Regions from separate parts of the Serratia sp. ID 25-353 genome, predicted to be linked through region 3. Evidence: predicted binding sites of a transcription regulator. Region 3 holds the regulator's gene; each other region holds the start of a gene.

Region 1 (4,211 bases), 1.6 Mb from region 3:
GGCGATATACCAGATGCGGTCAGAGCCGGCGTCTTTCAGCTCGCGGCGGATCTTGGTCAGCGCTTCCGGATCGTCCAGGCTCACTTTCGGATCGAAGCCGGTGGCGCCCACTTCCAGACCGCGCAGCGCTTTTTGCAGCGACTCCTGCTGGGTGCGGCCGATGGCCATCACTTCGCCGACCGACTTCATCTGGGTGGTCAGGCGGTCGTTGGCGCCGGCGAACTTCTCGAAGTTGAAGCGCGGGATCTTGGTCACGACGTAGTCGATGGACGGTTCGAACGATGCCGGGGTGCGGCCGCCGGTGATGTCGTTCATCAGCTCATCGAGGGTGTAGCCCACCGCCAGCTTGGCGGCGATCTTGGCGATAGGGAAGCCGGTGGCTTTCGACGCCAGCGCCGAAGAGCGCGACACGCGCGGGTTCATTTCGATAACGATCAGGCGGCCGGTTTTCGGGTTGACCGAGAACTGCACGTTGGAGCCGCCGGTTTCGACGCCGATCTCACGCAGCACCGCCATCGAGGCGTTGCGCATGATTTGGTATTCCTTGTCGGTCAGGGTCTGGGCCGGTGCGACGGTGATCGAGTCGCCGGTGTGGATGCCCATGGCGTCGAAGTTTTCGATGGAGCAGACGATGATGCAGTTGTCGTTCTTATCGCGCACTACCTCCATCTCGTACTCTTTCCAACCGATCAGCGATTCGTCGATCAGCAGTTCTTTGGTCGGTGACAGGTCGAGGCCACGTTCGCAGATCTCTTCGAACTCTTCGCGGTTGTAGGCGATGCCGCCGCCGGTGCCGCCCATGGTAAAGGAAGGGCGGATGATGCACGGGAAGCCGACGTCAGCGGCTACCGCCAGCGCTTCTTCCATGGTATGCGCGATGCCGGAACGCGCGGTGTCCAGACCGATTTTCTTCATCGCCACGTCGAAACGGCGACGGTCTTCGGCCTTGTCGATCGCATCGGCGGTCGCGCCGATCATGGTAACGCCGAACTCGGCCAGTACGCCCTGACGTTCCAGCTCCAGCGCGCAGTTCAGCGCCGTCTGGCCGCCCATGGTCGGCAGCACCGCATCCGGGCGCTCTTTTTCGATGATCTTGCGCACCACTTCCCAGTGGATCGGCTCGATATAGGTCGCATCAGCCATTTCCGGGTCGGTCATGATGGTCGCCGGGTTGGAGTTGACCAGAATGACGCGGTAACCCTCTTCGCGCAGCGCTTTACACGCCTGGGCACCCGAGTAGTCGAACTCACACGCCTGGCCGATAACGATCGGGCCAGCGCCGAGGATCAGGATGCTTTTTATGTCTGTACGTTTTGGCATTTTTTACTGCTCCTGATTATTTGGCGTTAGAACGGTAAGTCTCAATCAGTTCGATGAAGTGATCGAACAGCGGCGCGGCATCGTGCGGGCCTGGGCTGGCTTCCGGGTGACCCTGGAAGCTGAACGCTGCTTTGTCGGTGCGGTGAATGCCCTGCACCGTGTGGTCGAACAGCGATTTGTGCGTGACGCGCAGGTTCGCCGGCAGGTTGTTTTCATCGACGGCGAAGCCGTGGTTCTGCGCGGTGATCATCACGGTGTTGTTGTCCAGATCCTTCACCGGGTGGTTGCCGCCGTGGTGGCCGAGTTTCATCTTCATGGTTTTCGCCCCGCTGGCCAGCGCCAGCAGCTGGTGGCCCAGGCAGATGCCGAACACCGGAATGTCGGTTTCCAGGAACTGTTTGATGGCGGCGATGGCGTAGTCGCACGGCTCCGGGTCGCCCGGGCCGTTGGACAGGAAGATGCCGTCCGGATTCATTTTCAGCACCTCGTCGGCCGGGGTCTGCGCCGGCACCACGGTCAGGCGGCAGCCGCGATCCACCAGCATGCGCAGGATGTTGCGCTTGGCGCCGTAGTCGTAAGCCACCACGTGGAACGGCAGTTCCGCGGCGGTTTTGGCTTCAGGCAGGTCACCTTCAAGCGTCCAGCTGCCTTGCTGCCAGCTGTAGGCCTCTTGGGTGGTGACCTCTTTCGCCAGATCCATACCCTTCAACCCCGGGAAACCTTGCGCCTTGGCCAGGGCCAGCGCGGCGTCCGGCGAGTCGGCGGCGATGATGCAGCCGTTCTGGGCGCCCTTCTCGCGCAGCAGGCGGGTTAATTTACGGGTATCGATATCGGCGATTGCCACGATGTTGTGACGCTTGAGGTAGTCGGACAGGCTTTCTTCGTTGCGGTAGTTGCTGGCGATCAGCGGGAGGTCACGAATGACGAGGCCTTGGGCGTGTACTGCGGAGGATTCTTCGTCGGAAGCATTGGTGCCGACATTGCCGATATGAGGATAAGTAAGAGTAACGATCTGGCGGGAATAGGAAGGATCAGTGAGGATTTCTTGATAACCGGTCATCGACGTATTGAAGACCACTTCCCCCACTGCCGTTCCCTCTGCCCCGATGGCCCGACCGTGGAATTGGGTTCCGTCTTCCAGAACCAATAGCGCTGACTTTATCAAAACATCCTCCGAGGAATAATCAATCACAATATTTGCATATTAATTCAGATATCGCGATCTAAATCAATGCAAAAACCGTCCGCGAGGCCAATTTTTGGCAAATTGGGCGCATTTTAATGATGAGTGCTCGGCTTGTCTACCCAAACTGCCGTTTTTTGTTTTATTTTTGCAGTTCTCGGCGCTCATGCGGCTTGAGCGGCGATAAAAACACAGAAAACCGGGGCTGGAAAACGGTTGCGGGAAAGAATGACGGGAAACGGTGCCAGAATGGGCTCAAAAAGACGCTAAAATGAGACTCAGCGGATAAAAACGGGACGATCAGCAAGATAAACACCAACAAATAACAATCAAAACAACAAAGTCTTACCAAAGCCTCATTTTTCATGTTAAAAAAAAGGACAATAAAATTATTGTCCGATTATCATAGAATTATGATCAATACAACCACATCACGATGGTATGCAAATCAATTATAATTGGTCAAGATTCAACACATCTCGCATATCAAACAGACCTTTATCCCGGTTATGCAACCAGCTAGCCGCGCGCACCGCGCCGCTGGCAAAAGTCATCCGGCTGGAGGCCTTATGGGTGATTTCCACCCGTTCACCGATGTCGGCGAACATCGCGGTGTGTTCGCCGACGATGTCGCCGGCGCGAATGGTGGCAAAGCCGATGCTTTTCGGATCGCGTTCGCCGGTATGGCCTTCGCGCGCATAGACCGCGCAGTTTTTCAGGTCGCGCCCCAACGCGCCGGCGATCGCTTCGCCCATGGCCAGCGCCGTGCCCGACGGCGCATCCACTTTGTGCCGGTGGTGCGCCTCGACGATTTCGATATCGCTATAGTCGCCCATTACCTGCGCGGCCTTCTCCAGCAATTTCAGCACCAGGTTGACGCCGACGCTGAAGTTGGCGGCGAACACGATGCCGATATGCTGCGCCGCATCGCGGATCGCCTGTTTGCCGGCGTCATCGAAGCCGGTTGTGCCAATCACCATCGCCTTGTGGTGCGCCACGCAAAAATCCAGGTAGCCCCGGGTGCTCTCCGGGCGGGTAAAGTCGATCAAAACATCGAACTCGCTCGCCACCTTCTCCAGACTGTCGCTCACTTTGATACCCAGCGCGCCAATGCCCGCCAGTTCGCCGGCGTCGACGCCGACCAGGCTGGAGCCAGGACGCGACAGCGCCGCCCCCAATAACACGCCTTCCGCCTGCTGCACCGCCTGGATCAACTGACGGCCCATCCGGCCGCCGGCGCCCGCAATCGCAATGCGGATTTGTGAATCACTCATGCTTGCTCTCTTCTTGATTTGACGCCTATCCCATTAGGCTATCGATTCAGGGTAACCGCCCCGCTTCAGCGTCGCCAGAGGATTCATTTCATAATTAGAAAATTATGATATTCCCCCGTTCTCATCAGCGGCGCTGTCGTGAGATTAACATTCAACCGATTTGGCGGCCTGCGACGATTGTACATAATCATGCAGTTTCCATGGCAAAAAAATGCATAAAAAAGGCGCCGAAAACGGCGCCTTAGGAAGGGAGAACGGCGAGGTCAGGCGGTAATGGCCGCCACTTCGTTGGCGATCGCCGTCAGCGCGTCGTGGCGGGCATAATCCTCACGCACCAGCGCCGCGCGTTGGCGATAGATCGGCTGTTGCAGAATGCGCATCGCCGCCGCCAGGATCTGTTCGGCGGTCGGTGTGCTGGTATGCAGACTGATGCC
Region 2 (4,211 bases), 1.8 Mb from region 3:
TGGATCTGGTGGTGACCGACTGCGAAACCTGCAAATGGCAGATAGAAATGTCCACCAGCAAGCGCTGCGAACATCCGATCACCTTGCTGGCGCAGGCGCTGACGTAAAAACGAAAGGGCCGGCAAGCCGGCCCTCTGTGGGATTACTGCTTCAGCTTCAGGGTGGAGATGATGCCTTCGGCTTCGGTCTGCGCCTGCTGCTGATTGTCCGCCGGCAGCGTCACCTGAATGGTCAGCATGTTGTTGTTCAGCGAACCGATCAGGACGGAGGAATAAGCTTTTTCACCGCCGCTGGTGATGATGCTGTCCAACTGACGCAGCGGCACGCCGTTGACGTCGAGCGCTTTGTTGGTGATCACCTGCAGGTTGGCGTCACGCGCGCGCTGGGTATTCTCCAGGCGCTTGGCCAGGGTCTCCAGGCTGTCGGCGGTCTTGTCGCCCAGGATGACGATCACCGCGCGCTGGCCGGTGCTGTCTGCGTAAACATGCATGTTGTTGGCCTGGTTGCCCAGCTTGCCGCTCTGATCCGCCATGCCAACCGGCAGGGTGAACGCCAGTTTACCGTCCAGCAGGCTGACCTGCTGCCCAGCCGGCGCGCTGGCCGCTGCGCCGTCTGGCGCTGCCTTGGTGTCTTTGGTGTTGCCGTCGCAGGCCGCGAGGCCAAGCGCCAGCAGGCTGATACCCATCAATTTCGCTACTTTACGCATCGGGCTTCCTTCTTCCTTTCCGGTAGGGATTCACTGTCGTATCGCAACCTATTCCAGGTTGAAATGCAAGGCAGATGTTGTCACAAGTTTTTTTCCAGTAATAGCCGATAATCAGCCACTTCGCCTATCTTTTCCAGCTGAACAATCTGATAGTGATGGGCGAGCAGCATCGTCAGCATGGCGCGGAACCGGTTACGGGTTTTGACCGTCAGTTGGCGATAGCCCTGCGCCCGCGCCCAGCGTTCCTGTTCGGCCAACAAGGCCTGCGCCACGCCGTGGCGACGGCATGTCGGCAGCACGCCACCCAGCCAGCTGTAAAACACCGTTTCCTGCCGTTGATAACCGAGTTTGAAACCGGCCGGCTGCCCGCCTATCTCGGCGATCAACAGGCTGGCGGGGGCGGCACCGATACGCCGCTGCAGATCGGCCAGGCTATGCAGGCCGCCGAATTCGGGGATGCGTTGGTAAAGGCGGTGGATTTCTTCGAGCGTGGCGGTGCGGACGATTGGGGTCATGAGCGGCCTCCAAAGGATAGGGCCGCCCAGAATAACACGACTCAGCTCGGCTGCAGGCTGCCGCTGCGCGCTGCGATGCGTTTGAGCAGCATGTTCAGCAACACGCCGTACATCGGCAGGAAGAACAGTAGGCAGATCATCACCTTGAAACTGTAATCCACCAGCGCGATCTCCACCCAGTTATTGGCCATGAAGGGATCGCTGCTCTTGTAGAAGGCGATGAAGAAGAACGCCAGCGTATCGCTGATGTTGCCGAAGAACATCGCCGCCGCCGGCGCCACCCACCAGGCGCTGCGCTGGCGCAGGCGGTTAAAGACGTGAACGTCGAGGATCTGGCCGAGTACGTAGGCCATAAAGCTGGCCACGGCAATGCGCGCCACGAACAGGTTAAAACTGCCCAGCGCCGCGAAGCCCTGCCATTCTCCCTGATAGGTGACGGTGGAGATCACGTAAGAGATGAACAGCGCCGGCACCATCACCGCCAGGATAATCCGCCGCGCCAGCGGCGCGCCGAAAATGCGCACGGTCAGATCGGTTGCGAGGAAGATAAACGGGAAGGTAAAGGCGCCCCAGGTGGTATGGAAGCCGAAAACGGTGATCGGCAGCTGCACCAGGTAGTTGCTGGAGGTAATGATGGCGATATGAAACAGCGAAAGCCAGACCAACGCCGTGAAGCGCTGCTGTGCGGTAAACGAATACATATTGTAGCCTTTTTAGCAGTGGGGTGAGGGAACCCAGTGTGTCTTGTCAAAACAGCAAAAAACGCTGCGCGGCGGCATGATACGCGTTTGCGCAACCAATGCAATGGTTAAATTTAACGCAAACGTTAACGCATCTTGCGCAGAAAAACTACCGGCGTAAACTAGGCGCTAATGAGATGCGGCGAGCGTTCGCCGATCGTTTTTGAACGAGAAAAATTGCATGACTGACTTATTTGCCCAGGCAGACCAGACGCTCGACGCGCTGGGCCTGCGTTGCCCGGAACCGGTAATGATGGTGCGTAAAACCGTGCGCCATATGGACAACGGCGAAACGCTGCTGATTATCGCCGACGATCCAGCCACCACCCGCGATATTCCGGGGTTCTGCCGCTTTATGGAGCATACGCTGGTGGCGCAGGAGACCGAGCAGGCGCCATACCGTTATCTGCTGCGTAAAGGTGTATAACGGCGACACGGTCGTGTTGATGAAGGAAAAGTCCCTTTCCCCGAAATGACAACGGGCGCGCTATGCCGCGCCCGTATTGCTTTCCGAACTTAGCTGCGCTTTTTCAACAGCCGCAGCGCGTTGGCGGTGACCAGCGCGGTGGCGCCGGAATCGGCCAGCACCGCCAGCCACAAACCGGTCAGCCCCAGCAGGCTGGTGATCAGGAAGACCCCCTTCAGCCCCAATGCGATGGTGATGTTCTGCCGGATATTGGCGTGGGTGGCGCGCGAGATGCGGATCATCTCCGCGACGCCTACCAGCCGGTTGTGGGTTAGGGCGGCGTCGGCGGTTTCCAATGCCACGTCGGTGCCGCTGCCCATGGCGATGCCGATGCTGGAGGCCTTCATCGCCGGGGCGTCGTTGATGCCGTCGCCGATCATCGCCGTCGGGCGCAGTTCGCTCAGTTCGGTGACCGCGCTGACCTTATCTTCCGGCAGCAGGCCGGCACGATAGTCGAGGCCCAGCTCGCCGGCGATCGCCGCGGCGGCGCGCGGGTTGTCGCCGGTCAGCATCACGCCGCGAATACCCAGCGCGTTCAGTTCGGCTATCGCCTGTTTGGCGTCGCCGCGCAGCGTATCGCGCAGCGCCAGCAAGCCGATGGGCGCGCCGTCTTCCAGCACCACCACCGCCGTTTTGCCGGCGTTTTCCAGCTTGTCTACCTGGCTCTGCCATTGAGCGTCGAGCTGGCCCGGTGCCAGCTTGCCCGGCGCGCTGATCAGCACGGTCTTGCCGTCCACGATCCCTTCCACGCCGACGCCGGCCAGCGCGCGGCGCGCCTGCGCCAGCGGCAGCTCAGTCCCGCTTTCGGCGGCGCGGTTGATGATCGCCTGCGCCAGCGGGTGATGTGAACCGGCTTCCACCGCGGCGGCAAGCTGCAGCAGCCGCTGTTCGGTGCGCGCGCCGATCGGCAGCACGTCGGTCACCGTCGGCTTGCCTTCGGTCAGGGTACCGGTTTTATCGAAGGCGATGGTTTGTATCTGGCCCAGCTGTTCCAGCGCCGCACCGCCTTTAATCAGCGCGCCGCGCCGCGTGGCGGCTGCCAGCCCGGATGTAATGGCCGCCGGAGTCGAGATCACCAATGCGCATGGGCAACCGATCAGCAGCAGCGTCAGGCCGCGATAGATCCAGGTATCCCACGGCTGCGAGAACAGCAGCGGCGGCAGCAGGATCACCGCGACGGCCAGCAGCATAATGGCCGGGGTGTAATAACGGCTGAACCGATCGAGGAAGCGTTCGATCGGCGCGCGGCGCTCTTCGGCCTCTTCAATCAGCTGCAAAATGCGGTCGATGGCGTTTTTGCCGGGCTCGGAGATCACCTTCATCTGCGCCGCCTGATCGACGGACAGGCTGCCGGCGGCCACTTTCTCACCCTGTTGGCGCTCGACCGGCACCGACTCGCCGGTCAGGGCGCTTTCGTCGAAGCTGGCGAACGGATTGAGCAGCTCGGCGTCGGCCGGCAGGCGCCCGCCGGGCGCGATTTCAATCACATCGCCCGGACGCAGGCTGGCGACCGGCACGCGTTTGCGCTCCGCACCTTGCAGCAGCAGCGCATCTTCCGGCACCAGCTCCATCAGCGCCGTCACCCCGCGCCGTGCGCGGTTGGCGGCGTAGGATTCCAGCAGCTCACCGACCATAAACAGCAGCAGCACCATCGCCGCCTCGGCGGTGGCGCCGATGAACAGCGCGCCGATGGCCGCCACGCTCATCAGCGTTTCGATGGCGAACGGCGTGCCGGAACGAATCAGACGCAGCGCCTTGGTGGCGACCGGCGCCAATCCGACCAG
Region 3 (4,211 bases):
GCTGTTTTATATGGCGAAATTCGGGAATACTGTAACTCTTTCGATATCCGCTTCGGGGCCAAGGTTGGTGACGTCGACATGCGTTTAATTCTTACGCTCTTTGCGCTGCTGTTTACGCAGCTCTTCTTCAATTTGGCGCACGCTGCGCCACAGGCGCGTGTTGCCGCCGAGCAGCGTAAAAGCCATGCTAATGAAGCGCGGCCCGATGACCGCAGAAAAAAGAAAGCGGACAAAGCCGCTAAAAAAGCCAAAGTGACGGCCCCTGCGAAAAAAACCAAGACCGCCAAGGCGAAAAGCGAGAAAAGCGCGAAAAAGATCGTCAGCGCCAAACCCAAGGCCAAAGCACAGAAAACCGCCAAGATTAAAGTCACCCCGCCGAAAAAGGGCTATAAAAAAGGCTATGGTCGCCATCGCGAAGCCGGTATGGCCACCGCCAAACTGGCGCGTGATGAAAAGCCGTTAAAACTCAGCCCGGCGCACAAAAAACGCTACCAGCATGCCAAGCAGACCGCGATGGCCAAGCTGATGGATCAGATGGGCAAGCCTTATCGCTGGGGCGGCAGTTCGCCGCGCACCGGTTTCGACTGCAGCGGCCTTATCTATTACGCCTATAAAGACGTGGTGAAAATCAAAATGCCGCGCACCGCCAACGAAATGTATCACCTGCGCGACGCGGCGCCGATCAAGAAAAGCGAACTGGAAAGCGGCGATCTGGTGTTCTTCCGCATCAACAACCGCGGCGTGGCGGACCATGTTGGCGTCTACCTGGGCAACGGCAAATTCATCCAGTCGCCGCGCACCGGCGAAGAGATCCGCATCAGCCAGCTCGACAATGACTATTGGCAGAACCACTACATCGGCGCACGCCGCGTAGTGACGCCGAAAACCATTCGTTAATGCCCTGCTCTGCGCGGTTGCGGCCTGGGTCGCAACCGCCTGTTCAAGCTCTCGCCCATCGCACCACCCCACGCGCATTTCTCGCTTTTCTTCCTGTTTTTTATGATGAAAATTGTTAAGATTGAAAGACCACAATAAAAAACGGCCCATATGACTCTCGCCCCGGCGGGAAGCGAATGGCGCTGTAAAGGAGGAAGCAATGTCGTTTGAATTACCTGCATTACCGTATGAGAAAAACGCGCTCGAGCCGCACATCTCCGCCGAGACCCTGGAATACCACTACGGCAAACACCACAACACCTACGTGGTTAACCTGAACAACCTGGTGAAAGGCAGCGAATTCGAGGGCAAATCGCTCGAAGAGATCATCAAGACCTCTGACGGCGGCGTCTTCAACAACGCCGCGCAGGTGTGGAACCACACCTTCTACTGGCACTGCCTGTCGCCACAGGGCGGCGGTGAACCGCAGGGCGAACTGGCGGCGGCGATCGTCAAATCCTTCGGCTCCTTCGCTGCGTTCAAAGAGCAGTTCACCGATGCCGCAGTGAAAAACTTCGGCGCCGGCTGGACCTGGCTGGTGAAAAAACCGGACGGCGCGCTGGCGATCGTCAACACCTCCAACGCGGCCACCCCGCTGACCGGTGAAGACAAACCGCTGCTGACCGTTGACGTGTGGGAACACGCGTATTACATCGATTACCGCAATGCGCGTCCAAAATACCTGGAAAACTTCTGGGCGTTGGTCAACTGGACCTTCGCCGCGGAAAACCTGGCGTAAGCGCAGGTTCTGAGGTGATGAGGCGCAGCCAGGCTGCGCCTTTTTTATAACCGGGGGTAAATCAGTTCAACGCGGCAACGAAGCTGAAAGCGATAATGACCGCCAACGCGCAGACGGTGGTAAACAGCGACATCTTCAATTCGGTATCCATGACAACTCCTTTAAAATGGGCTTTCCTAAGGATAAAAGGCGCACAATTAGTACGTCAAATCATTTTCCCACAGTTCGCCGATAAAATCTTGTTATCATTTCCCGGTTTATAATCTCGATTACCTCTTCCACTTTTGTTCAATATGCGACAAAATTCGCAGTTCACAACTGCGTACCGGCATCCATGCCCCTCCTGACTAAGCGCTGAAGACTTCAACACACTAAAAACTCAGTTTTCGCTTCTCTGGAGAAGGATCTACGTAGGCAAACGATTAACATCACACTTACATGCTGTAAACATGTGAGTTCAGGAGTCATTCCTTACATGGCAACGATTAAAGATGTGGCCAAACGCGCGGGCGTTTCCACCACCACCGTTTCGCACGTCATCAATAAGACTCGTTTCGTCGCCGAAGAGACCAAAGCGGCCGTGTGGGCCGCCATCAAAGAGCTGCACTACTCGCCGAGCGCCGTGGCGCGCAGCCTGAAAGTCAATCACACCAAGTCGATCGGCCTGCTGGCCACCTCGAGCGAAGCGCCCTACTTTGCCGAAGTGATCGAGGCGGTGGAAAACAGCTGCTACAGCAAGGGCTACACCCTGATCCTGTGCAACTCGCACAACAATCTGGACAAGCAGCGCGCCTACCTGGCGATGCTGGCGCAAAAGCGCGTCGACGGCCTGCTGGTCATGTGCTCCGAGTACCCCGATCAGCTGCTGGGCATGCTGGAAGACTACCGTAATATCCCGATGGTGGTGATGGACTGGGGCGCCGCGCGCGGCGACTTCACCGATACCATCATCGATAACGCGTTCGAAGGCGGCTATCTGGCCGGCCGTTATCTGATCGAGCGCGGCCACCGCGATATCGGCGCCATTCCGGGCCAGCTGTCGCGCAACACCGGCGGCGGCCGTCATCAGGGCTTTATGAAGGCGCTGCAGGAAGCGCATATCGACATTCGCGAAGAGTGGATCGTCCAGGGTGACTTCGAGCCGGAGTCCGGCTACAAGGCGATGCACCAAATCCTGTCGCAAAAACAGCGGCCGACCGCGGTATTCTGCGGCGGCGACATCATGGCGATGGGCGCCATCTGCGCGGCCGACGAGCTGGGGCTGCGGGTGCCACAGGATATTTCCGTGATCGGCTATGACAACGTGCGCAACGCCCGCTACTTCACCCCGGCGCTGACCACCATTCACCAGCCTAAAGAACGCCTGGGCGAAATGGCCTTCACCATGCTGCTGGATCGCATTATCAGCAAGCGCGAAGAGTCGCAGGTGATCGAAGTGCATCCGAAGCTGATCGAACGCCGCTCGGTCGCCGACGGCCCGTTCATCGACTACCGCCGCTAATCCCTCGCGCCGGAAGCCTGCGCGGCTTCCGGTTCCACCTCGCTCAGCCATTCCTGATTCAGCGTTTCCCCATCGCCAAGATACGCCAGCAGCCAGCTCATCGCCGGTGACGGTTTATCCTGCTGCCAGGTCAGGCAGCAAGGGCTGGCGGGAAACGGCTGCTGCAACTGCAACGCCGTCAGCTCACCGCGCTGCACCCGCGGCAGCGCCCGATGTGCCGGCATCATGCCGACGCACAGCCCGGCGCACAAACAGTCGAGCGCCGAAGTCCAGTCCGGCACCACCAGCCGTCGCTGGTTATCCAGCGTCCAGGTGACGCGCTTGGGCAGATTGCGCGAGGTGTCCTCCAGGCAAAGCGAAGGGTATGGCCGCAGCTGATCGTCATTCAGCGGCCCCGTCAACTGCGCCAGCGGATGTTGCGGGCTGGCCACGCACAGCCAGTTCATATAACCCATGTCGCGAAAGGCGAAGCCGCCGCCGACCGGCACCGCACGGGTGGCGCCGATCGCCATGTCCGCTCTGCCGTCCACCAAGGCATCCCACACGCCGTTGAACACCTCGGGTTGCAGCATCAATTCGACGTCGGGGAAATGACGGTAGAAATCCAGCACCAGTTGGCGGCTGCGCTGCGGTTTGACGATGATGTCGACCGCGATATTCAGCTGGCCGCGCCACCCGTTAGCCACCTGCTGACAGTGGCGGCGAGTGTCGAGCATTTTTTTGATAACAACTCGCGCATCCTTGATAAACAACGCGCCGGCCGGCGTCAACTCCACGTCGCGGTGACGCCGCTCAAACAGCGGCACCGCCAGCCATTGCTCCAGCTGCCGTACGGTATAGCTCACCGCCGACGGCACCCGGTGCAGCTCCTGCGCCGCCGCGCTGAAACTGCCGGTACGCGCCACTGCGTCGACCACTTCAAGAGAATATTCAGACCACATCGCTTTGCCTTCAATTTTTTTAACAGCACTTTGCAAATATTACCGTTTCACAAGCAGAGATCCAGCCGGATACACTGGCCGGCGCTAAAAACCT
Region 4 (4,211 bases), 2.0 Mb from region 3:
GGTAGCGCCCTTCATCTTTCAGCGCCTGAATAGAGAGCGGGCCGAAGACCTCTTCCGGCGTGGAAAAACGCGTCATCAGATATTCAAAGGAGCGGGCGTTGCGGAAGGCAAACTTCAGCCGGCGCGCGATCAGGCTCTTGGCGATGCCGGGCGGGCCGAGCAGGAATACGCTTTCGCCGCTCAGCGCCGCCAGCAGGCACAGGCGGATCGCTTCTTGCCGCTCATAAAGACCGCTCTCCAGCGCGCTGCTGAGGCGGGAAATTCGTTCTGCCAGAAGGGAGGATGGCGTCATATAATTGTCGCATTGTCCGAGAGTTAGCCAATCTTGGTCGATAATCCGATGATAAACCACCATTATTTTTAGTGGTATAGCTTATTGATTAGTAATATTTTTCTAAGTTGTGCCGGATATCCGGTTCACATTTTGTTTATTTTTCGGCTCTGATATAAGGGTAGGCAAGCCGCATAAATGGTGCATACTGTGCGGCTTTCTGGTGGGCGTGACGGATCTTTGAGCCCGTATTTTGCCTGATGCGGATGCATCGCTAACGGATGTTCTGATAAAGAAACGAATTATGAGCGCAGAGCATAAGCAGTCCTTATCGGCGGTAACCCTGGCGGCCATCGGCGTGGTCTACGGTGATATCGGCACCAGCCCTCTCTATACGCTGAGAGAGTGTTTCTCCGGCCATTACGGCTTCGATGTTCGTCCAGACGTGGTTTTCGGCTTCCTGTCGCTGATTTTCTGGATGCTGATCGTGATCGTTTCCCTCAAATATCTCACCTACGTGATGCGCGCGGACAACGCCGGCGAGGGCGGCATTCTGACGCTGATGTCGCTGGCCGGGCGCAACACCTCGGCGCGCACCACCGCGGTGCTGGTGATACTGGGCCTGATCGGCGGTAGCTTCTTCTATGGCGAGGTGGTAATCACCCCGGCGATCTCGGTGATGTCGGCAATAGAGGGGTTGGAAATCGCCGCGCCTGCGCTCGACGCCTATATCGTGCCGCTCTCCATTCTGGTGCTGACGCTGCTGTTTGTTATCCAAAAGCACGGTACCGGCAGCGTCGGTAAGCTGTTCGCCCCGGTAATGCTGCTGTGGTTCATCGTGTTGGCCGTGCTGGGTGCGCGCAGCATCATTTCGAACCCGGAAGTGCTGCAGGCGCTGAACCCCAAATGGGCGCTCAACTTCTTCATGGAATATAAGAAGGTGTCGTTCTTCGCGCTGGGGGCAGTGGTGCTGTCGATCACCGGCGTCGAGGCGCTGTATGCCGATATGGGGCACTTCGGCAAGTTCCCGATTCGCCTGGCCTGGTTCACCGTGGTGTTGCCATCGCTGGTACTTAACTACTTCGGCCAAGGCGCGCTGCTGCTGAAAAACCCTGAGGCGATCAAAAACCCGTTCTTCCTGCTGGCGCCCGACTGGGCGCTGATCCCGCTGCTGATTCTGGCGACCCTGGCGACGGTCATCGCTTCGCAGGCGGTGATTTCCGGCGTCTTCTCGCTGACCCGCCAGGCGGTGCGCCTGGGTTATTTGTCGCCGATGCGCATCATTCACACCTCGGAAATGGAATCCGGCCAGATCTATATTCCGGTGATCAACTGGACGCTGTATATCTCGGTGGTGCTGGTGATTATCGGCTTCGAACACTCCAGTAATCTGGCGGCGGCGTACGGCATCGCCGTCACCGGCACCATGGTGCTGACCAGCATTCTGGTCACCTCGGTGGCGATCAACAACTGGCACTGGAATCGCTTCCTGGCGATCGGCATCGTGGCCATCTTGCTGATCATCGACGTGCCGATGTTCTCCGCCAACGCCCTGAAGCTGTTCTCCGGCGGCTGGTTGCCGCTGACGTTGGCGCTGGTGATGTTCATCATTATGACCACCTGGAAGAGCGAGCGCTTCCGCCTGCTGCGCCGCCTGCATGAACACGGCAACTCGTTGGAGGCGATGATCGCCTCGCTGGAGAAATCGCCGCCGGTGCGAGTGCCGGGTACCGCGGTGTTCCTGTCGCGCGCCACCAACGTCATTCCTTTTGCGCTGCTGCACAACCTGAAGCACAACAAGGTGCTGCATGAACGCGTGGTGCTGCTGACGCTGCGCACCGAGGATGCGCCTTACGTGCACAACGTGCGCCGGGTGACCATCGAACAGCTGTCGCCGACCTTCTGGCGGGTGGTGGCCAGCTACGGCTGGCGCGAAACGCCGAACGTCGAGGAAGTGTTCCACCGCTGCGGGCTGGAAGGGTTGCCGTGCCGCATGTCGGAGACCTCTTTCTTCATGTCCCATGAATCGCTGATCCTCACCAAGCGGCCGTGGTACCTCTACCTGCGCGGTAAACTGTTCGTCGCCCTGAGCCGCAATGCGCTGCGCGCGCCGGATCAGTTTGAGATCCCGCCGAACCGGGTCATCGAGCTCGGCACGCAGGTCGAGATCTAACCCACCGAATAAGGGGCTCAGCATGGCTGAGCCCCTTTTGTTTGTGCATTGCCCGTGCGTGAACGAAACGTTTCGATAGCGATCACACTTCTGCATTGTCCCGGTTGCCTTCCCCTGCCGTTTTTTTAAACTCCCTCAAAGAGCGAAACGTTTCGCTGGTGGAGTGAGAAGATGAAAAAAGGCGTATTACTGAATTCCGACGTGTCTGCCGTGATTGCCCGGCTGGGGCATACCGACCAGCTCACCCTGTGCGATGCGGGCCTGCCGATACCGACGGCGACGCAGCGCATCGATCTGGCGCTGACGCAGGGCGTGCCGACCTTCATGCAGGTGTTCGCGGCGGTCACGCAAGAGATGCAGGTAGAAAGCGCCATCCTGGCAGAAGAGATCGTGAAACAGAATCCGTCGCTCCACGAGGCACTGTTGGCTGAGCTGACCGCTCTGGGCCAACGCCAGGGTAACACCATCAGCGTGCGCTATATCAGCCATCAGGCGTTTAAAGCGCAAACCGAGTACAGCCGGGCGGTAATCCGCAGTGGGGAGTGTTCGCCTTATGCGAACGTGATCCTGTGCGCCGGCGTAACTTTCTGAGGCGCGTATGCAACCTTTACTGCAACTGAAAGGGATTGATAAAGCCTTTCCCGGCGTGAAGGCGCTTTCCGGCGCCGCCCTCAGTGTCTATCCCGGCAAGGTGATGGCGCTGGTGGGGGAAAACGGCGCCGGGAAGTCCACCATGATGAAAGTGCTGACCGGCATCTACCAGAAAGATGCCGGCAGCCAGTATTTTCTCGGTAACGAGGTGGTGTTCAACGGGCCTAAGGATTCGCAGGAAGCGGGCATCGGCATTATTCATCAGGAGCTGAACCTGATCCCGCAGTTGACGATTGCGGAAAACATCTTCCTCGGCCGCGAGTTCGTCAACCGTTTCGGCCGCATTGACTGGAAGCGCATGTATGCCGAGGCCGATCGCTTGTTGGCGCGTCTCAATCTGCGCTACAGCAGCCACCGGCTGGTGGGCGAGCTGTCGATTGGCGATCAGCAGATGGTGGAGATCGCCAAGGTACTGAGCTTCGAATCGAAAGTGATCATCATGGACGAACCGACCGATGCGCTGACCGACACCGAAACCGCCTCGCTGTTTAAGGTGATCAACGAGCTGAAGGCCGAAGGGCGCGGCATCGTTTATATCTCGCACCGCCTGAAAGAGATTTTTGAAATCTGCGACGACGTGACCGTGTTCCGCGACGGGCAGTTTATCGCCGAGCGGCCGGTGAGCGAGCTGCAGGAAGATTCGCTGATTGAGATGATGGTTGGCCGCAAGCTGGAGGAGCAGTACCCGCGCCTTGATTTGCCGCGCGGGGAAAAACGGCTGGAAGTCAGCCACCTTTCCGGTCCCGGCGTTGAAGACGTCAGCTTTACGCTGTACCGCGGCGAGATCCTCGGCGTGGCCGGGCTGATGGGCGCCGGGCGTACTGAATTGATGAAGATCCTGTACGGCGCCGCCCCGCGCAAGGCTGGCGCCGTCAACCTGGACGGCCGCGAGGTGGTCACCCATTCGCCGCAGGACGGGTTGGCGAACGGCATCGTCTATATCTCGGAAGACCGCAAGCGCGACGGCCTGGTGTTGGGCATGTCGGTGAAGGAAAACATGTCGCTGACTGCGCTGCGCTACTTCAGCCGCGCCGACGGCAGCCTGAAACAGGCTGACGAGCGGCAGGCGGTGGGGGATTTCATCCGGCTGTTCAATATCAAAACGCCCTCGATGGA

The links. Region 3 encodes PurR, which represses purine synthesis genes. Its sites were predicted from a motif close to CANGCAAACGTTTGCNTG; they were not measured.
Region 1: the regulator PurR is predicted to act here: its motif matches at 2,709-2,726, upstream of carA (glutamine-hydrolyzing carbamoyl-phosphate synthase small subunit).
Region 2: the regulator PurR is predicted to act here: its motif matches at 2,038-2,055, upstream of tusA (sulfurtransferase TusA).
Region 4: the regulator PurR is predicted to act here: its motif matches at 2,585-2,602, upstream of rbsD (D-ribose pyranase).

Annotation. Positions count from the first base shown of each region.
Region 1 is NZ_CM139236.1:3,526,406-3,530,616, forward strand. It holds gene carB (carbamoyl-phosphate synthase large subunit) at 1-1,320, opposite strand, end outside; gene carA (glutamine-hydrolyzing carbamoyl-phosphate synthase small subunit) at 1,337-2,485, opposite strand; gene dapB (4-hydroxy-tetrahydrodipicolinate reductase) at 2,956-3,777, opposite strand; gene ACYF6X_RS17065 (glycosyltransferase) at 4,041-4,211, opposite strand, start outside.
Region 2 is NZ_CM139236.1:206,425-210,635, forward strand. It holds gene glpC (anaerobic glycerol-3-phosphate dehydrogenase subunit GlpC) at 1-107, shown strand, start outside; gene ACYF6X_RS00890 (DcrB family lipoprotein) at 143-706, opposite strand; gene ACYF6X_RS00895 (GNAT family N-acetyltransferase) at 787-1,221, opposite strand; gene ACYF6X_RS00900 (7-cyano-7-deazaguanine/7-aminomethyl-7-deazaguanine transporter) at 1,263-1,922, opposite strand; gene tusA (sulfurtransferase TusA) at 2,143-2,388, shown strand; gene ACYF6X_RS00910 (zinc/cadmium/mercury/lead-transporting ATPase) at 2,478-4,211, opposite strand, start outside.
Region 3 is NZ_CM139236.1:1,957,843-1,962,053, forward strand. It holds gene ACYF6X_RS09320 (C40 family peptidase) at 79-897, shown strand; gene sodB (superoxide dismutase [Fe]) at 1,097-1,675, shown strand; gene cydH (cytochrome bd-I oxidase subunit CydH) at 1,737-1,826, opposite strand; gene purR (HTH-type transcriptional repressor PurR) at 2,151-3,176, shown strand; gene punR (DNA-binding transcriptional activator PunR) at 3,173-4,117, opposite strand.
Region 4 is NZ_CM139236.1:5,057,867-5,062,077, reverse strand. It holds gene ravA (ATPase RavA) at 1-292, opposite strand, end outside; gene kup (low affinity potassium transporter Kup) at 576-2,444, shown strand; gene rbsD (D-ribose pyranase) at 2,616-3,035, shown strand; gene rbsA (ribose ABC transporter ATP-binding protein RbsA) at 3,043-4,211, shown strand, end outside.